4 regions of the Thalassospira sp. CH_XMU1448-2 genome follow, and region 2 is predicted to be linked to each of the others. Evidence: riboswitches for the same ligand, from Rfam matches in the RefSeq annotation. Region 2 holds a riboswitch; each other region holds the start of a gene.

Evidence for each region. Region 2 has a riboswitch for cobalamin ahead of WA318_RS14935 (ABC transporter substrate-binding protein). Riboswitches for the same ligand answer to the same signal wherever they lie in the genome.
Region 1: linked by a shared signal. The riboswitch ahead of cobT (nicotinate-nucleotide--dimethylbenzimidazole phosphoribosyltransferase) and the one ahead of WA318_RS14935 (ABC transporter substrate-binding protein) in region 2 are both predicted to bind cobalamin.
Region 3: linked by a shared signal. The riboswitch ahead of cobU (bifunctional adenosylcobinamide kinase/adenosylcobinamide-phosphate guanylyltransferase) and the one ahead of WA318_RS14935 (ABC transporter substrate-binding protein) in region 2 are both predicted to bind cobalamin.
Region 4: linked by a shared signal. The riboswitch ahead of WA318_RS10225 (DUF4198 domain-containing protein) and the one ahead of WA318_RS14935 (ABC transporter substrate-binding protein) in region 2 are both predicted to bind cobalamin.

The regions. Positions count from the first base shown of each region.
Region 1 covers NZ_JAYMEA010000007.1:244,803-249,907, forward strand. The annotation lists gene WA318_RS20255 (methyl-accepting chemotaxis protein) at 1-920, shown strand, start outside; gene cobT (nicotinate-nucleotide--dimethylbenzimidazole phosphoribosyltransferase) at 991-2,064, opposite strand; cobalamin riboswitch at 2,153-2,286, opposite strand; gene WA318_RS20265 (imelysin family protein) at 2,609-3,664, shown strand; gene WA318_RS20270 (hypothetical protein) at 3,734-4,270, shown strand; gene WA318_RS20275 (multiheme c-type cytochrome) at 4,267-5,105, shown strand, end outside.
Region 2 covers NZ_JAYMEA010000003.1:522,186-527,290, forward strand. The annotation lists gene WA318_RS14930 (FecCD family ABC transporter permease) at 1-122, opposite strand, end outside; gene WA318_RS14935 (ABC transporter substrate-binding protein) at 163-1,188, opposite strand; cobalamin riboswitch at 1,416-1,619, opposite strand; gene WA318_RS14940 (glucan biosynthesis protein) at 1,791-3,392, shown strand; gene WA318_RS14945 (AraC family transcriptional regulator) at 3,438-4,355, opposite strand; gene WA318_RS14950 (SDR family oxidoreductase) at 4,526-5,105, shown strand, end outside.
Region 3 covers NZ_JAYMEA010000001.1:237,951-243,055, forward strand. The annotation lists gene cobW (cobalamin biosynthesis protein CobW) at 1-664, opposite strand, end outside; gene cobU (bifunctional adenosylcobinamide kinase/adenosylcobinamide-phosphate guanylyltransferase) at 699-1,226, opposite strand; cobalamin riboswitch at 1,283-1,472, opposite strand; gene WA318_RS01095 (hypothetical protein) at 1,716-2,390, shown strand; gene WA318_RS01100 (histidine phosphatase family protein) at 2,505-3,116, opposite strand; gene cobS (adenosylcobinamide-GDP ribazoletransferase) at 3,177-3,998, opposite strand; gene cobT (nicotinate-nucleotide--dimethylbenzimidazole phosphoribosyltransferase) at 4,264-5,105, shown strand, end outside.
Region 4 covers NZ_JAYMEA010000002.1:622,988-628,092, forward strand. The annotation lists gene WA318_RS10215 (glycosyl transferase family protein) at 1-928, shown strand, start outside; gene WA318_RS10220 (DUF924 family protein) at 996-1,538, opposite strand; cobalamin riboswitch at 1,690-1,882, shown strand; gene WA318_RS10225 (DUF4198 domain-containing protein) at 2,050-2,847, shown strand; gene cbiM (cobalt transporter CbiM) at 2,866-3,540, shown strand; gene WA318_RS10235 (cobalt ABC transporter permease) at 3,533-4,150, shown strand; gene cbiQ (cobalt ECF transporter T component CbiQ) at 4,147-4,944, shown strand; gene WA318_RS10245 (energy-coupling factor ABC transporter ATP-binding protein) at 4,928-5,105, shown strand, end outside.

The DNA.
Region 1 (5,105 bases), on a different contig from region 2:
AGTCTTTTTCCGACCTGTCCGCCTTGCTGGTTGAAACCAGTCGCGCCAATCAAGATGCCCGACATCAATCCGGTGAAAGCCAGACCGGCCTGAAAAACATGTCATCGCACATCACAGAAATCAGCAAGCACATCCGTGCGGCCTCTGCACAAATCAGCACGCTAAATGACAATGCCGGACAAATCGGCTCTATTCTTTCGATGGTTGATGATGTGTCGCGTCAAACCAAACTCCTGGCATTCAATGCAAGCATCGAAGCCGCACGTGCCGGAGAAGCCGGAAAGGGCTTTGCGATTGTCGCGACCGAAGTCCGTGGATTGGCCAATCGCGCAACCGAAGCAACTTTGGAAATCGGCAAGCTGGTTCGTAAGATCCAGTCACAAGCCGATAGTGCCGATCGTGACATGAAAACCAATGCGGGCTCTGCTTCTGATCTGGAATCAGATGCCAATACACTTCTGACAAGAACCCAGCATATCCTTGATATTTCGACCGAAGGACAGTCCGCAATGTCGATGGCTGCCATTCTTAGTGAAATAGAACTAGCCAACCTTGAAGAACTTGAACTCAAGCTTGCAGTCTATCGGGTTTTCATGGGGTTATCGGATGCAACCGAAGCAGACTTTCCGCCGGAAACCGACTGCCGATTGGGGCAGTGGTATTACGATGGCAGTGGCCACGGTCTTTTTGCCGATATGGTTGATTTCAAGGCGCTTGAAATCCCGCATCGCCAAGTCCACGACAATGCCCGCAAAGCCGTGAACTTTTATCGTCAGGGGCAACTTGATCTTGCCCTTCAGTCCTTGCAAGCCATGGAGCATAACAACCTTGATGTCATGCAACGCTTGCGCAACATGATCCGAAAGGACCGGGCGGCCCAAACAGCCCGGTCAAGCACATCTTTAACGGACGCGGCGTAACGCCTTTACATATTTTCAGGCCAACATCCTCCGGCGATATTTCGGACCAGAGGATGTCGGCCTGATACCTTTAAGCCTGCTTCTCACATGGCGTATCGCGAGTGATCCCGATGTCTCCGAAGCTTGCCATATTATTGTGACACTGTGCCGCAGCCCGGACAATCAACCCGGCAAGCACGGCTCCGGTGCCCTCGCCCAGACGAAGGTCAAGATCAAGCAACGGACGCTTTCTGATCCGGTCCAGCAATAACCTGTGCCCCGGCTCCGCTGATCCATGCCCGACCATGCAATGCATCAGGCTTTTGGAAGATGTTTCATGCAGTGTGGCCGCTGCCGCACTGCATATAAACCCGTCAAGCATAACCGGAATGTTTAACAGCCGGGCGGCGATAATCGCCCCGGCCATCGCAACGATTTCCCGGCCTCCGACACAGCGCAAAACGTCCAGACCATCTTTCACCGACATATCGTGGCAGGCTTTTGCCTGCTTCACGATATTGATCTTCCGCTTGTACTGATCGCGGTTGATACCTGTTCCCGATCCTACCCAGTCGCCCGGCGTACCATCCCACATGATATGGCAAATTGCCGCAGCAGATGTTGTATTCCCGATCCCCATTTCCCCCGGACACAGGAACGAGGCATCCGGGTTCACTGCCTCCATGCCGATACGAAAAGCATCAACGCATTCATCTTCGCTCATCGCTGCTTCAACGGTGAAATCACGGGTCGGACAGTCCAGATCAAGGGCTCGCACTGTCACCTCGGCCCCAAGTTCCGTACTGAACTGATTGATCGCGGCCCCGCCCTTTGCAAAGTTATCAACCATCAATGCCGTGACGGACGGTGGAAAAGCAGAAACATCATGCTGCACAATTCCATGGTTTCCTGCAAAGACACAAACTTGCGGGTAATCCATTTGCGGAACGTCACTTTGTTGCCATCGGCACAACCAGAAAACAATTTCCTCAAGTCTGCCCAGACTGCCGCGCGGCTTTGTCAGTTCAAGGTCCCTTTGCCGTGCCTTGATCACCGGCCCTTCATCGGCCATCGGCAATGACCCGAGCAACGCCCGGATATCATCAAGCGACTGGATGCCCTCTGAAATATTTGTCTTTTCGTGCTTTGCACGGGTTTCCAACATTCAACCTTCTCCTGGAAAGGCAAGATTGCGGCAGTTCTGCCATGACCTTTTCCATCGGCACACAATCTTGTTGAAACGTGTTTTACTCGTCTTCTGGCTCCCGGTCGGAACGCTCCAAACTGCCTTCCCGAATGGATTTCTCATTCAGTGACTGCCGCTCTGGCATTGTTTGCAGCATACCGGTTACAGCGGCGGGACCGCTGCGGATTTTCACCGCATTCCGTTAGCAAAACTCACTATTCCCCAAAGGCAAAAGGCCACGGCCACGGACCTTGATCCAACCCCCGTGACCTTTCGCTCAATGCGGGTAACCGATGGATTAAGACACCTGCACCAGCCCGTGAACTTGATCATCGTCAAATCGCCTGGCGCGATAAAAGCCCGGCCGGTTTGACTTGACCAGCATCAAGTTCGCCTCTTTTCGCAAATGATAATTGTTATCACAAATATTCCCGCACCGATTATTCGGCGAAACAGGCGGGCCGTATTCGCAACCCCGTCTGTTTCACCGCAACCGCCATTTTTTGATCTGAAAGGTAGGAATATGTTCAAGAAACCCGTTCTTCTGACCGCCGCACTGGCATCGTGTCTTGCAATCTCGGGCAATGCCTTTGCAACTGATGATGCGGAAATCAGGGGCCTTGAAAATGTCAAACAGTTCACTCTTGATCATAATGAACGACTGATCTCGCAGGCAACCTTGCTTGAAAATGCAGTGTCTGCCTATGCCGACATCATCGCATCACATGATGGAAACTATCCTGCTGCCTGGCAGGCCAAAGGCCCTGTTCTGGCCGGGCAGATACAAAATATCAGGACACTCTGGCTGGAAGCATCCAACCAGTATGAAACCATTGAAGGTATCGTTGCCGGGATTCCTGAAACCGCAAAATATGACCTGATTCTTGATGCTGGCAATCCCGGAACCGAAAGCGAGGATATCGCCCAATACGATCTGACGCTCCCTGACGGAACCGTGCTTTCCCGGCCGGGAAACCTTTTCCACGGCATCACGGAACCCCTGTTCTGGGGCATGGAGGAAAGCCATATCAAGCTGGTCGCAGACCTCAATGACGATGGCAAACAAGCACCGGGAGAAATGCTTTTTGATGCCAATCTCGGACTTGGTGCGGCACAGGCCCTGACGCACTGGGCCAAAAAATTGCATAGCGACATGTCGGTCTGGAAGCCGAACCGTGACGATGCCTTTACCTCGGTTGTGACAATGACACCAACAGTTGGCGACTATTTCGGTGAGTGGAAGGAATCCCAGTTCATCACCGGAGAAGTCGGTGCCTTTGTCGCGCAAAGCCGCCTTGCCGATGTTCAGGGGATCATGGGCGGGTGCAAAAAAATGTATTTCAGCGCCATCTCGCCAGTTGTTTCCGCTGATAATCCCGATCTTGATACCCGGATCAAATCAGGCTTCGAAGAACTTCTTTCGCTGGTTGAGGATACCTATGCCCGCGAAAAATCCGGTGAAAAATTCGGCATTGAAGAAGCCGATGCACTGGGCAACGAGGCCCAGGATATTGCCGACCGGATTGTCGCAATGATCCTGCAGGCCGCAGCCCAGAACAAAGTCAATATCCGCGGCTAATTTGTCCCGCAATCAATCAAGCCGGCGGACATTGAAGTCCGCCCGGCTTGACGACCAGCAAGAACAGCCATGACGACAAAAAACACAACTTTCCCGCTTTCAACTGTCCAGTACGTTCCTGCACGTGCAGGTGTAATGAGCCTGATCCGCGCGAACTCTCGGATGCAGGTTCTGACATATCTTTTTGCCCTCCTGCTTGGCACCGGACTTTATCTGGAATTCTTCGCCGGACATAACTGGAACGCTGGTGAAACTGTTTTGCTGTTTCATCTATTTGTCGGGCTGATTTTTACTGTCCTGTTTCTTGTCTGGATCGCCAGCCATATCAAACAGGGGCTTGCGACAAGTCAGCGCAAAATATTCACCGGACTGAGCTGGTTAATGATTGCAAAATACATTCTGATCATCGCAACCGGATGGCTGATGGTCGTGCCCCCTGCAATCTACCTGACCGGGAAAATCTGGTTCTGGCAGTTCGAAACAACCTATCTCCTGACTTTTGTGCATTTATGGGGGGCCCTCACTGCCATCATCGGTCTGGTTGTTCATCTGGGGTTGCGGCACTGGCGTAACCCGACCCCGCGTTTAAACCGGGGGGAAAAATGAAAAGACAACTCAAAGCCAATCTCCCGCTTTTGATATCTGGCTGTATCATTGGCATCCTGATTGTCGTTTCCCTTTATCTTCTACGCCCTCCCGCGCCGGAACCGGGCATCGACCTTGTCAATATCCCGTTCTATCAGTTGCCCTTTGGACCGGATGAAAATGGTGCAGAACGGCCTTTCTGGCCGTCGCGACTGCAAACCGATAACGGTCGTCTTGTCGATCCGTCAAAAATTCAGTCCGCCGCAACCTGTGCCACCTGTCATCAAAAGGAATTTGATGAGTGGGCCCCGTCGCTGCATGCCATAGCCGGTCGCGACACAGTTTACGAACGCGCTGTAGAGGCCAATGAAAACTTGCACCGTGACGGGATCGAACGTGCACGGTTTTGCGAAGGATGTCATGCACCGGGTGAAGTTCTGGCAGGACGTACCAATCGCTTCAAATCTGTCATGCCTTCAGACGCCGAGACCGAAGGGATCAGTTGCGTCATGTGCCATACCGCTACCCATGCCGACCCTCTTGAAGGCAATGGGGCGCTTACCCTAGCTGTGAATACCGGTGTCGATCAACTCTCCAACCCGATGATCCTTGCCGCACCGCGTGATCATGCCCGTGCCTTTGGCGCAGCCAAGACCAATGCCCTGATTGCCAGCGCTGATTTCTGCGGCGGATGCCATACCGAAAACTATGATCAATCGATGTCCAAGGCGACAACAAGACAACATGTCCAAACCACCTTTGTCGAATGGCGCGACAGCTGGTACGCCCAAAATGACATCACTTGTCAGGACTGTCACATGGCGCCGGATCCGGCATCCTATGTTCGACAAATCCG
Region 2 (5,105 bases):
GCGGCAATCGCAATCACACCGATCAGCAAGACCAGTGCGAAAAAAACCGCACCGGTTCGCACAAGATATGCCCGTCCCGCCCGTCTTTGTGCAGGCGGATGAACTGGCGTTTTTTCAAACATTGAATTCTCCGGGCATATCGAACGCCTTTGCCTTATGCGATCAGTTCGAAGCACTTAGTCGTTCGACGGCCTCGGCCAGTGTTTCAATCCCCTCGATCAGGCGGATTGTCGGATCCATCGACTGGGCATCCATCACAACGATATTGCCGTTTTTCACCGCCTTCATCTGGCTTGTGACAGGGTCGGTTTTCAGGAAGTCCATTTTGACCTGCCAGTCATCTGCCGGGAAACGGCGACGCCCCATCTTGCCGATCACGATGATATCGGGATTGGCACGTGCAATGGTTTCCCATCCAACGGTCGGCCATTCTTCCGGACTATCGATGATGTTGGTGACCCCAAGTTTGCCTGCGATATAACCCGCTGCGCCATTTTTACCAGCCACATAGGGATCGCTTTTGATCTCGGCACTCGAAAACCAGAAAACGGCAGATACATTATCATGTCCGCTTGCCTTCACCTGTTCCAGCGACCGGGCTTCGCGGGCCTGTAGTTTGGCAATCAGGGCTTCGCCGCGATCCTCGACATCAAAGATCTGCGCAAGATCGGTGATCTCCTGATAAATCAGGTTCATGGTAAAATCGTCATGGCGGACACCGTCGCCGCCACCCGTATTGTCCTTGCCGACGCAATCGGCCGGTGCGGTATAAACCGGAATGGAAAGTTCGTTGAACTGCTCGGTGGTTCCGACAATCCCCTTGGGACCGACATGCCATTGATACTGGGTGGCAACCAGTTGCGGCTTTTGCGCAACCACGGTTTCAAATCCCGGATCATTATCAGCCAGACGCGGAACGGTTGCGTTCACATCCTTGAATTCATCCATAACCGGGCCAAACCAGACACCGGTCCCTTTGACCTTGTCGGCAAGTCCGAGTGAATAAAGGATTTCTGTTGTGCTTTGCCCAAGGGACACGACGCGGTCCGGTGCAGAATCAAACTGAAGTACGGTCCCGCAATTGCGGATCTGAAGCGGATATTCGGTTGCAGATACACTTGCGGCAGATGCCATAGAACCAGCGGCAAACACCCCGACCGCCAGCGCACGTTTATAGTGATTGATCACTTCGACTTCCTTTCACCGATGCACTGGCCAGGATCAGGTTTCCCTGCTCCAAACACAGCACACCACAAATGTTATGTTATAACATAACGATCACGTTTCTACTGTCAAGGGACTGGCAAAAGTGTCGGGAAATGGCGGAAGATGTCGGGGTCAGAGCTCAGGTCAAACCTTGGCGAGCTCCCGAAGACCGGGACATAAGCCGACATTCTCCGGGGCACCCCGCCCGGTCCGTCGCATTCATGTCGGCAGGTCTCCTGGCTCGCGGGTCATCATGCTTTTCCTGGCCTTCCCGGGTTGGTTCCCAGTGGCATTGGTCAGAAAAACACTCACCGCCTACAGTTGCGGGGGCAGCTTCGGTTAATGACCTGTTTGACAGGTCACGTCGAATTCCCTTTATCCGATATCCGGATACCGACATCTGACGGTTAGATTAAACCAAAATGCCGGTCAAGGAAATTGGCCAATCACCAGTGGCATTTATGCAAGGGTCCATGCATAAAAAGCAGTCGACACGACCTTGAATTTGCCATGTTTCATCCCGATTACCTCCACACTGTCCGGTATCCTTGCCCGACACGTGAAACCATTGGAACATGATGCAAATGACGACTTCTGTGGAACGCAGACGCTTTTTGAAATCCATCGCGGCAGCCGGGCTGATCCTGCCGGGGCTGTCGATCTATCAAACGGCATTGGCAGAAGTTCCGGGGCTTGATCTTGGCAATCCCCAACCGTTCGAGTTTGCCGATCTGATTGCGCGCACCAAATCCATGGCGCAGGCCGCATATGAGCCCCCCGTGGCTCCGAACCCGGAAATTGTCGGGCGGATTGACTATGACACCCATGGCAAGCTTCACTACAAACGCGATCATTCGCCGTTTTCCGACGGGTCGGGCACCTATCCGGTGACCTTTTTCCATCTGGGCATGTATTTCGCCAAACCGGTCCATATGTATCTTTTGGAAAACGGTGCAGCACGCGAAGTTATCTATAAGCCCGATTACTTTGACATGCCCGAAGACAGCATTGCCCGCCAGTTACCGCCAAACAGCGGCTTTGCCGGTTTCCGCCTGCATGAAAACCAGTCGCGTGATGACTGGAAGACCCAGGACTGGGCAGCATTCCTTGGCGCATCCTATTTCCGGGCAATCGGTGATGAAGGACAATATGGCCTGTCTGCGCGCGGGATTGCCGTGAATACGGCAACTTCGGTGCCCGAAGAGTTTCCGGACTTCCGGCAGTTCTTTATCGAACCTGCAAAAAATGCCGAAGACCCGGTGACGATCTATGCCCTTCTGGATGGGCCAAGTATCACGGGTGCGTATAAATTCCTGCTCTATCGTGGTCAGGGCGTGACCATGGATGTGGAAAAGCATCTGTTTGTTCGCCGCGATATCGAACGCCTTGGCATCGCACCGCTGACCAGCATGTTCTGGTATTCCGAACAGAACAAATCATTCCGCTTTGACTGGCGCCCGGAAGTCCATGACAGCGATGGTCTTGAACTTTGGACAGGAAGCGGTGAACGTATCTGGCGACAGCTCAACAATCCCGAAACGATCCGCGCATCGGCCTTTGCCGATCATAATCCGCGCGGCTTTGGCCTGATGCAGCGTGACCGCGATGTGAAGAACTATCTCGATGGCGTACGCTATCACCGTCGCCCCAGCCTGTGGGTCGAACCCAAAGGTGACTGGAATGATGGTGCCGTGCAGCTGATCGAAATCCCGACGGATGACGAGATTCACGACAACATCGCGGCGTTCTGGGTGCCCAATGGCCCGGCCAGGGCAGGTAATTCCTATGCGTTCAAATACCGCCTGCACTGGCAGGCACATAACCCGTTCCCGGTTGCGGAACTGGCGCGTGCGACAGCGACCCGCATGGGTCGTGGTGGTGAACCGGGCACCAATCGCCCAAGAGACGAAATCAAGTTTTCCGTCGAGTTCGAGGGCGATATTCTTGGAACCCTTGCCTATGGCGAGTTCCCCGAAATCGTGGTGTCGACATCACGCGGTGAAATCACCCGCACCAAGATCGAACCGATCATGGATACCCGCATCTGGCGCGCAGCCTTTGACCTTAAGGCCGCTGGCACCGATCCGGTTGATCTGCGCATGTATCTCAAACGCGGTGATGGACCGCTCAGTGAAACCTGGATGTATCAGCACCTGCCCGCCGTCGGCAACCAGCATCAGGGCTGATGAGGTCAATCATCCCGTGTTCTCGCAACCCGGATGGATGCCCGATCAATAGGTGACAGTTTCACCGGTTCGGGCATCCCCGTTTTGGCCAAGGATCGCCATGACATCACGCATCGGAGGAGCCCCGAACATCCGGGCATATTCGCGACTGAATTGTGATGCGCTTTCATAGCCGACCTCATAGGCGGCACTTGCCGCATCCTTCATTTCTGCCAGCATGATCTGACGTGCTGTCGTCAGGCGGAGCCGCTTTTGATATTGCAGCGGGCTCATCGCGGTGACCTGTTTGAAATGATGGTGGAAGGATGACGGGCTCATATTGGCGTAATCGGCCAGCTCTTCGATCCTGAGCGGCTTGTCGAAATTATCCTTCATCCGTCGAAGGACGGCAGATATCCGCTGCATGTTGCTGCCACCAATCGCAAGCCCGGCGATCAGGGCCCCCTTTCCGGTGCGCAACAGGCGGTAATGCACCTCGCGCATCAGAAGCGGCAACATCACCGCAACATCATCTGGACGTTCGAGCAGCTCGACCACCCGAAGGACGGCATCAATCAGACTTTCGGTCGTTTGTTCCACAAACAGTCCACGCGCACTTTCACCCTCTGTCCCGATTTTAAGATCCATGTTGGTGACAAGTTCGCTGAGTATCTGGGCATCAAGATCAAGCGAAAGACTGCGATAGGGTTGATGGTCACTGGCCAGCGTGACATGCCCGACAAGCGGTAAATCCACCGATGCTGCCAGAAGTTGTCCGGGTTCATAGCGATAGACTTCCTGCCCCAACGTGACTTCCTTGGCCCCCGAGGCAATCAGACATAAACACGGCCTGTAGATGGTCGGCACCTTAAGGGTCGGCCCCGTGGATCGAAACATCCAGACCGGCTCGATCGCGGTTCGCACAGAACCATCTGACTCGCAGTATTTGTCAATCAGATTACAAAGCCGTTGATAGCTATCCATGACCAGGTTCCTTCAATTTCCAAGGATGTAATATACACGTCGGATAACCCGAACAAAGCTCACTTTTCTGCATTTGGAGGATTAGGCAATCCAATTCGAGTTCTGTGTATTCATCAATCGGTCATTGATCGACACAGTAAGCGCCATGACACAAACACAAGGAGCATGTCATGACGAACCCGATCAATTATCTCGAAAACAAAACCGTTATCATCACGGGTGCCAGCAGCGGCATCGGGGAAGCCACCGCCCGACTTCTGGCATCACGCGGGGCCAAAGTTGTTCTTGGTGCACGTCGCACCGAACGCCTTGATCAGATTGTCACGGAAATCGAAGCTGCTGGCGGAACCGCGATGGCCAGATCCGTTGATGTCACCAGTGTCGATAGCGTCGAAGCACTGGTGTATAATGCGCATAACCTGTTTGGTCGTGTGGATGCGATCTTTAACAATGCCGGTGTCATGCCGCTTGCCCCGATGTCGGAACTTAAAACCGACGAATGGGACAACATGATTAACGTCAATATCCGGGGCGTTCTGAACGGCATTGCCGCCGTCCTTCCGATTTTCAAGACGCAAGGCAGCGGCCATGTCATCAATACCGCCTCAATCGGCGCCCATGTTGTTGTGCCAAGCGGCGTCGTCTATTGCGCGACCAAATATGCCGTCTGGGCGATATCCGAAGGCCTGCGTCAGGAAAGTGACAATGTCCGCGTCACCACCATTTCGCCCGGCGTGGTTGAAACCGAAC
Region 3 (5,105 bases), on a different contig from region 2:
TTTCAACGCGAGAATGTTCGGTTGCGATGATCTTGACCGACGGTCTTTTCAGCTCTGCCCGAATGTCGGCTTCGACCTTGGCGCGTTCTTCGTCGGTCAGAAGATCGGTTTTGTTCAAAACCACCATATCCGCGCAATGAAGCTGTTCTTCAAACAGTTCTTCAAGCGGGCTTTCATGGTCAAGATTTTCATCAGCCTCGCGCTGTGCCTGAACCGCATGATGGTCATGGGCAAACAGACCGTCGCGCAGGGCCGCGCCATCAAGAACCGCAACCACCCCGTCCACGGTCACACGCGACCGGACTTCCGGCCAGTTAAACGCCTTGACCAGCGGTTTCGGCAAAGCCAGACCAGATGTTTCAATCACGATGTGATCAGGCGGTGTTTCGCGATCAATCAGCCCGCGAATGGTCGGCAGGAAATCATCTGCGACCGTGCAGCAGATGCACCCGTTTGCCAGTTCAACGACATCATCCTCGGCACAACCTTCGATGCCGCAGCCATTGATGATGCCACGATCAACACCAAGATCGCCAAATTCATTGATGATCAGGGCGATACGTTTGCCATTGGCATTTTCCAGCATGTTGCGGATCATGGTTGTCTTGCCCGCACCCAGAAAACCGGTGATAACCGTTGCCGGGATTTTTCCCAATTGCGCCATCTTATAAATCCTTAAAAATCAATATATTAACTTGTTATTTGACCTGCATCGGGATGCCTGCGACCACCAGTGTCACCCGATCAACCAGTTCAGCGATGCGTTGATGCAGCCGTCCGGCATGGTCACGAAAGGTCCGCGCCATTGCATTTTCCGGAACAATGCCGAAACCGACTTCGTTTGATACCAGCAAAACCGGAATCTTCAATGTCGGGATCAGTTCGCAAAGCTGATCAAATTCCGCATCAATGTCACGATCTTCAAGCATCAGATTGGTCAGCCACAAGGTCAGGCAATCAACCAGAACCGGCTTTGCGCCCGTTCGGTTGCAGGTTGCAAGCGTGCCACAAAGATCAAGGGGTTCCTCAATCGTTTGCCAAAGATCGCCGCGCGACTGTTTGTGAAGGTCGATGCGGTTGGCCATTTCATCATCCCATGCCCGACCCGTCGCGACATAAATCCCGCCACCGGCATGATTGATGATGTTTTCGGCAAACCGACTTTTACCCGATCGTGCACCGCCAAGGATCAGGTGCATCCCGCCAAGCGGGTCATTTTGGGTCATTGTCTGTTCCTCGCCATGGCCTCCCACCGAGGCCCGATTGCGTCGCCACCGGTTCTTGACTGGTGACACCTTCGGCTGGTTTCCTGGCTGCGGGCATGAAAGCAATCCGCCTTCCCGGTTTCCCGGTGGCTGATGAACGACCTTGCGTCCATCTGGATCACCCAACCCGATACAGTTGCGGGGGCAGCATCGGCATCGCACCGATTTCCCATCACCGAACGGTGCGCCGAACCTAACAGGTTTGGTTCCGAACCCAAAGGGCATTCTCCAATTGGCGAAGCACCCTAATCGAAAGGTCAGTATTTGTAAGAATTGTCTTCTTGAGGGGAGCCCTCCTTTAAGAGAACATAATATTATCACGCTGGAATTAGAGTGAGACAAAATCACCTTCCAGTGGGATCGCCGGGACAAAAACCATCATAACCCGGTGTGCCACAGAAAAAATGTGGCAACTGAATCTTGGGGTTAACTGGAATTTTTCATAATCAGATGGCAGTTTCTGCACAACTATCGAAAATCCGAAAACCGAACACGCCAAGCTGGGTTACATCGTCCCGAAAGGATATGTGGCTTGGCTTGCTTGAACGTTTGAACTCTGAAAATCGCGCGTTTCAGACCTTCTTGCACGAATATGCGACGGATTCAGAGATCACGCTTTCGCGACGTGATGTTCGCAACATCTTTGCGCTTGATGCCTCCAAGGGCGTGATTGGAACCATTATCTGGTCCCATTCCCGAGGCATCCGTGTGAATGCATTGTCGCTGCTTGTCCGCGACCTTCCGACATTGATTACCCTGATGTCGATTTCCGATTTCGGCGAAGAGGAACTGAACGAATTGCTGGCCCAGCCGGGCATTTCGGTTCCGACCGCAAGCAAGATGCTCTCGGCCTGCGGCAAGACCTATTGCGGCATGCCAGCAGCCATTATCGACGACAATGTTATTCAGGTGATTGAAAATACGGCATTGTCCGAAGATTTTCCGAATGTTGCCAATTTGCGCAACAAGTCGCGCAGCCGTCCGATGCCCTATTATGAGGCCTATCTTCAGGACGTGACCGCGATCTGCGAAAAGTATGACATTTCGGCAGATCTACTCGATCGATATCTGGCCGAACAGGCTTTTGACGATCTTTCCCCAAAAGCAGAACTACAATCGGCCTGAACGCGACCATCCGGAAATCGATCCGGCCAGAACCAGAAACGGCATCATCTCAAACGGGATAGATGCCATTTCTGGTTCTGCAGGGCCGAGATGGTGACACCGCAGTTTCCGGTTTTAGTAAGTTTGATTAACACCGGTGATCCGCCAGCCGGGCTGATCAACCCCGTCAATATATTCAAGCTTGGTCAGGCTCAGCGTATCAATATGAAATGACAGGGCCGCCTCAAGCGACAAGCCAAGGGCATTGGCCATGATCGCCCGGATCGTTCCGCCATGAATGACCGCAACGATATCGCGCCCGGCCCAGTATCGGTTCAAACGATTGAAAATCGGACCAACCCGGTCGACCACATCGGCGAAGCTTTCGCCATTGGGTGGTTGCTGACGGGCGAAATCGGTCCAGAACTGCGTGGTTTCACCTTTGGGAAGATCATTCCAGTGCTGCAGTTCCCACGCGCCGAAATGCTGTTCGGAAAAGCCGCTTTCGCGCGTTGGCACAACGTCTTCGTCAATAACTTCCTGAAGCTTGAGCGCGGTATCAAGAGTCCGGGAAAGATGACTTGTGACCCAGACCGCATCGCGCGGTAAATGGCGGGCGACTGCACGTAATTTCTTTTCATCAGACAAATCAGCGGGCATGTCGCTGCGGCCGTAAACCAGACGTTCCGGGTTCTCGACCGGGGCATGTCGCACCAGCCACCAGCGCGTTGTTTCAGCTTTGATCATATATTCCTCAGACCAATCGGGCTTTGGCGATGAAGGATCGCAAACGCTGTCATCTTACCATCATGCCATGGTCATCGCTGCGATAAATCCGATACCGGCAAACAGCTCTGCACAGATTTGCGTTGCACCCAAAACGTCGCCTGTTTGCCCGCCAATCTGCCATTTGGCAACCAGCCGGACCAGACAAATGGCAAGGGCAACGCCGCAACTAACCGCAAGCGTTGCAACAATGCCGGAAAGGACGAGAACAATCGCAGCCGCAATCGCAAATCCGATCAGGATCGGCAGCCCGTCGGGCCGTCCGGCCCCCTTGCCCAGACCATTATCGCGCGCCGGGGGCAGGATACGCATCATAACCGGTATGGCGGCACGTGAAATTACCGCGACAACCAGGAAAATAACCGCCCCCTGGCCCATATCCGCAGCCGCCATAATCAGGGTCAGACGCAATGCCAGACCAAGTATCAAGGCAACCACGCCATAAGTACCAACCGTACTGTCGCGCATGATTTCCAGTTTGCGGGCCTGATCGACACCACCGCCAAAACCGTCTGCGCAATCGGCAAGACCGTCTTCATGCATGGCCCCGGTCAATAGCACCATGGACGCAACTGCAAAGATTGCAAATATGACCGCATTTCCGGTCAGGTAATGGGCCAGCATGGCAGGAAGCAAAGCAAATCCGGCCAGCACCAGACCAACAAGCGGCCAGCACCAGACTGATCGTGCAATCATGACAGGACGAAAGTCATCAATATGGTAAACCGGCACCCGGCTCAGCAAAGCCATGGCCCGCCAGAAGTCGGTCAAAACAGATGTATCTGCGATGGTTTCGCGGCCAAATTCCTTTGACTTCGCATCCGGTCGATCTGTGCTTTGCATATTTGTTTCGTTTTGGTTATGATCTTCGGGCACCGTCAAATTCCGATATTCGAACTGGCATTCTGTTGCACATGGGCCTAGTTTGAGGCCGATTTCCCCGGCGCCTGTCATCCTGCCATCTGATGGAAGCTGCCCCGCACCGGGAAACCAGAAACCTGATGAACAGCAAGACGCACCATTTGATTGGTTTCTGAACCTAGTCCTTACCATCTCAGAAGCCAAGCGGAACACGCTTTCGACGAAATGCCGCCAGCCGGAGACCAATATGTTCAATGCCAAGCACCCGCCCCAAAACCTTGATGAGATCCGCACCCTTCTAGCTGAATTGCCCGGTGTGGATAGCGACGCACAGGCAGCGGTACTCGAACGCGAACCGACCCTGACCAAGCCGGCCGGATCGCTTGGGCGACTGGAAGAATTCAGCTTGTGGCTTGCAGGTTGGCAGGGAACATCGCGTCCGCGCATGTCGCGTCCACGCGTTACGGTCTTTGCCGGAAGCCACGGTGTGGTCGCGCAGGGAGTTTCGGCCTTTCCGCCAAGTGTGAACCAGCAGATGGTCGAAAACTTCATCAATGGCGGGGCGGCCATCAACCAGATTTGCAAATCGGTTGATGCGGAATTGCGGGTGATGGAAGTTGCCCTTGAAATCCCGACCAATGATTTCAGCCAGGAACCGGCGATGGATGATGAAGGCTGCGCAGAAGCGATGGCCTTTGGCATGAGCGCAATCGAAAAGGGCCTTGACCTGTTTGTTCCGGGTGAAATGGGGATTGGCAATACCACCGCGGCCGCCGCAATTGCACATGCGCTTTATGGCGGAACCCCGGCCGAATGGACAGGCCGGGGCACCGGGATTGATGATGCCGCACTCACACTCAAGACCCGCGTGGTTGGCGATGCCATCATCCTGCATAAAAACCAGATGCATGACGGGCTTGATGTGTTGCGCTGTGTCGGCGGTCGTGAAATCGCCGCCATGGCTGGTGCGATTATTGCTGCGCGTTATTCACGGGTGCCGGTTTTGCTTGATGGCTATGTTTCCTGTGCGGCGGCTGCTGTTCTTGCTGCGGTGCGTGCTGATGCGCTCGATCACTGCCTTGTCGGTCA
Region 4 (5,105 bases), on a different contig from region 2:
TTTCTCCATGATCCTGCGCGACGAGGTTGAACCCATTCAACTGGGGGCTTTCTTATTGATGCTGCGCTATCGGGCAGAAACGCCCGATGAACTTGCGGGCATGATCGAAGCTGTTCGCAAGGCCGCCCGACTTGACCCGGATGATGGTCAGGACGCTGGTGCAGAAGGGCGACCGATGCTCGATTGGCCGTCTTATGCGGCGGGGCGTACACGCGGCTTGCCCTGGTTTGTACTTTCGGCACATTTGTTGTCGCAGAATGGTGTGCCGGTCCTGATGCATGGATATAATTCCCATCTGGTCAATGGTGTTGGCACCGAAGCTGCGATCAAGGCCTTGAAACTGCCAATCGCGATGTCCGCAGAAGAAGCAAGATCAGATATTGCTGCCCAAGGGTTCGCATATCTGCCATTGCGGCACATGCACCCGAAATTGCAGGAACTGATCGGCTTGCGGTCGTTGCTGGGTTTGCGAAGCCCGGTCAATACATTACTGCGGTTGCTTAATCCGTTACAGGCGCGTGCGGCTTTCCTAGGTGTATTTCATCCGGCCTTTCTTGATGTGCATCGTGAAACCGGGAAGTTGCTTGAACTTCCACGGATCGGCGTGATCAAGGGCGGTGGCGGTGAGGCAGAACGTACGCCTTTCAAGCATGTCGACCTGCGCATGCTAGATAACGGTGAGCTTTGCGACGTCAGATGGCCTGCGATGCTGTCCAAAACGGAAAAAGAGCTCGACGAGCAAAGTCCGGTAACCCTGAAACATTTCCTTTCAGTCTGGCGCGGAGATGTCGAAGATTCTGGTGCCGAAGCACGGATCAAAGGGAGTGCTGCAATGGCGGCATTCCTGGCAGGCAAGGCAGATTATATCGACGAAGCCGAAAGGTTGGTTCAGGAATGGTGGGACAAACGCGATCGCAATGTCGGCTAATAGCTGACTGCTAGCTCATCACATCTGATCAAAAGAAAAGGGACGGGTTGCCGTCCCTTTTTGCATTTTAGAACGAAGAATTCGGTTCTTTGAGGAATGCCAGCTCTTCGGGGGTGGATACACGCCCGAGAATCTCGTTGCGATGCGGGTAACGGCCAAAACGGTCAATGATCCTTTTGTGTTTGATCTCGAACTCGTAGTTATGCTCAAGACCCGGTTGGGCAAACAGTTCCAGTGCGATTTCGTGGATCAGTTCAGATTCCGAATGCATATAGGGCATGTAAAGAAATGCACGCTCTTGCGCGTTGGACAGTTTCTTGTCCGTTCCATTTGCCACGGCTTCCTGTGCCAGTATCAGGGCCACGGTATCCGATGCAAAAGATTGCGGCTGGTCGCGGAACATGTTTCGCGAAAACTGGTCAAGAACAATGATCTCAGCCAGACGGCCATTTGCAGTCGCGCGCCAGGAATAGAGTTCACCTGCATGCGCCGCAGTGTGGAAGTCCGAAAACCGTTCGGAAATGTGGGCGTCAAGTGAGGTATCCTTGATAAACCACTGTTTTTGATCAAGTTCCTTGAACCAGAAGTCCAGAACAGTTTCAGGTTTCATGTCGTTTAGCCCTTAAACAGAATGCATTTCGTATGGTTATACGGTGTGTTAAGCAATTTTTGCCAGCGGCAAACAACCGGTCAAGTTATGCTATCCGAAAGATAGTGGGCCAATGGTTTGGCAAAGAGTTGACAGTTATGATCCCGACATGGATTATGCCTGTGTCTTGGGTGCTGATCCTTCGGGATTGGCTTAAAAGGGAACGTGGTGCGTTACGACAATGCCACGGCTGCCCCCGCAACTGTAAGCGGTCCGAGCATTACACATGCCACTGGTGAGAACCGGGAAGGCGTAATGCTTTTAAAACCGTGAGCCAGGAGACCTGCCTTTGACTGCCAGACACGGCTTGTCTGGTGCTGAACTGTTGGACGCCGGGGTGAGCGTCAGGTTGCAGGGAAAATGCGGTCTTGTTTAACCGGTATCTTGCTTCCAGCCATCCTATCGTTCTTTATCCTAACACTGCGTGTCGGGCAGTTGCCCGGTATGCATCGTTCGTGGAAGAGACGATTATATGTTTAAGACCGTTGGCAGGTGCGCTGTTGCAAGCGCCTGTTTTATATTGATGCCATTGGCCGCACAGGCCCATTTCCAGTTGGTATATACTCCGGAAGTCAATCAGGTCGTTGCTGGTGATGTTCCGGTAAAGCTGATCTTCTGGCATCCGTTTGAAAACGGACATGTCATGGATATGGCCAATCCGATTGAGTTCTTCGTCATTCATCGTGGTGAAAAGATCGATTTGGAATCAACGCTTTCTCCGACGACGTTTACCGGGTCTGAGAACTCGGCGGCGGCATTTGATGGCACGCTGACACTCAAACGCAGTGGCGATTACGTCATGGTGGTTGTGCCTGCGCCATATTACGAACAAAGCGAAGATATCTATATCCAGCAGATTACAAAATCCTATGTGAACCGGAATGAAATTCCGACGGACTGGATGGAAGCACAAGGGCTGAAAACGGAAATTTTGCCGCTAAACAGACCGACCAACATCGTCGCCGGGTCGACTTTTAGTGGTCGTGTTCTGAGTGACGGGCAGCCGGTTTCCGGTGTCGAGGTGGAAGTTGAATACATGGCTGCCGAACCGGATATGGCAAATGGCCGACCGAAGGAGCCAACTGCAAAACCAATGCCCGGTGGGGCTATTGTGGCGCTTACTGATGAAAACGGCTATTTCACCTTCGGTATTCCCAAAGCCGGGTTTTGGGGGTTTGCGGCACTTGGCAGTGGCCCTGATAAAGAATTCGACGGTAAAGAGCTTTCTCAGGATGCAGTCCTGTGGGTTCGTGCCTATGATGTGAAATAGGCGTGGGGACAAAAACAGATGCATATTGTGGACGGGGCACTGGCTCCTGAAGTTCTGATTGGGGGCGGGGTTCTTGCGGTTGCCGGGCTTGGTCTTGGGTTGCGCAAGCTGCCGATCGATAAAATTCCGGCAACCGGTGTGCTGTCGGCAACGTTTTTTGTGGCCTCGCTTATTCACGTCCCGGTGGGCCCCTCAAGTGTTCATCTGATCATGAGCGGCCTTGCCGGTCTTGTTCTTGGTTGGACGGCATTTCCCGCACTTTTTGTCGGGCTGTTGTTACAGGCGATTTTCTTCGGATTTGGCGGTCTTACGGTTCTTGGGGTCAATACGGTCAATATTGCCTTCCCGGCTGTGATTGCCGGATTCATGTTCCGTGGTGTCGTTGCGCGCAGCAACCCGACGGCTGCTGCTGTTTGGGGCGGCATTGCCGGGGCACTTTCTATCTCGTTGACAACGTTGTTTGTGGCGATTTCCCTGACGCTGAGCGGGGATTCGTTCATTCCGGCCGCAAAACTCGTGTTCTTTGCCCATATTCCGATCATGGCTGTTGAAGGCTTTGTTTCTGCCGCTGCCGTGTATCTGATCATGAAAGTCAAACCGGCCTTGCTGATGGCGGGTGATCAGGCCAATGAATATGCGGTGCAAAGCTCGATCATCCTTGCTGAACAGGCAAATGAGGCCAACAATGGCTAAGCTGGCCACAGGGATCATTATAGCCGGGGTTGTGTTCGGCGCGCATGGGGCTCAGGCGCATAAGGTGATCGCGTCTGTCTTTCCAAGTGGTTCGAATGTCGAAGGGGAAATCGGGTTTTCCAACGGAGATATGGCTGCCGATACGGTGGTTGAGGTGTTTGACAATCAGGGGAACAAGATTGATCAGATCATGACCGATGGGGACGGATTTTTTATCTATACGCCAAGTGAGAAGGTCGATCTGGTCTTTCGGGCGGATCTGGGCGCCGGGCACATCGCCGAGGCAGGCTTTGCCATTTCTGATTTGTCCGACCAGGCAGGGCTGACGGGCGAAGCGCAATCGCGAGCAAATGAAAAAACCAGCATAAAACAAGCTGGCCCGGATGGTTCAAGCCGTTCCGGGAATGTCGCGATAAGCCGAGAACAGGAAGAAGCCATAGCCGCCATTGTTCGTGATGAACTTCGGCCCCTTCGGCGCGAAATTACCGCCTATAAGGAGAAGAATGATCTCCAGTCGGTTCTTGGGGGTATTGGCTATATATTCGGGTTCTTCGGGATCGCATATTACATTGCTGCCAGACGGTTGAAAGCCGAAGCGTCAAAGCCATGAGTCATTTATTCGGGCATGACCAGCCGTTAAGCGCGCAAGGAGGCGGGGTTAAACCACCATCCTTTGTTGGATCGTTTGATCCACGCGTGCGTGTTGTGGCGGCTTGTCTGTTTGCTGTGATGGTGGTGTCCTTGCAACAGATCGAATTCGCCATTGGTGCCTTTGTCATCGCCATTGCCACAATGTTGCTGACCGATCTGCCACTTCGACTCACCTTGAAGCGTATGGCGGCAATGGACGGCTTCATTATTGTCATGTTGGTCATGTTGCCGTTTACTACACTTGGAACACCGATATTTTCGATGCTGGGTGCGGACGCCAGTAAGGAAGGCCTTTTACATGCTGTCCTGATCGGGATCCGGGCAAACGCGGTTGTTCTTATGATGCTTAGCCTGCTTTCGGGGCTGACGCCTGTAACCTTGGGGCATACCTTGTACCGGTTAAGGTGCCCGGCGGCACTGGTGCATCTGATGATGTTCACGGTGCGTTACATTTCGGTACTGCATGACGAGTATCACCGTCTGCGGATGGCGATGAAGCTGCGCGGGTTCAAGGCACGAAACACGTTCCATACCTATCGATCATTCGGTTACCTGTTCGGTATGTTACTTGTTCGGTCGCTTGAGCGGGCAGAACGTGTGCTTGAGGCTATGAAATGCCGGGGGTTTAGCGGACATTTCCCGATGATTGATCAGCTGGTGTTTCGCAGGCGTGATGCCATCCTTGGTGCAACCTTTTTCGTTATGATCGCAGCCCTTATCCTGATGGATCGTATTTATGTCCTTGCTTATTGAACTAAACGATATTTCCTATGGATACCGGGCAGGACATAGTGTTCTTGATCGTGTCAGCCTGTCACTTTCTGCAAATGAACGTCTGTTTATCACCGGGCCCAACGGGGCCGGGAAAAGTACCTTGCTGCGTATCCTTGTCGGGTTGATCAAGCCGCTTGGTG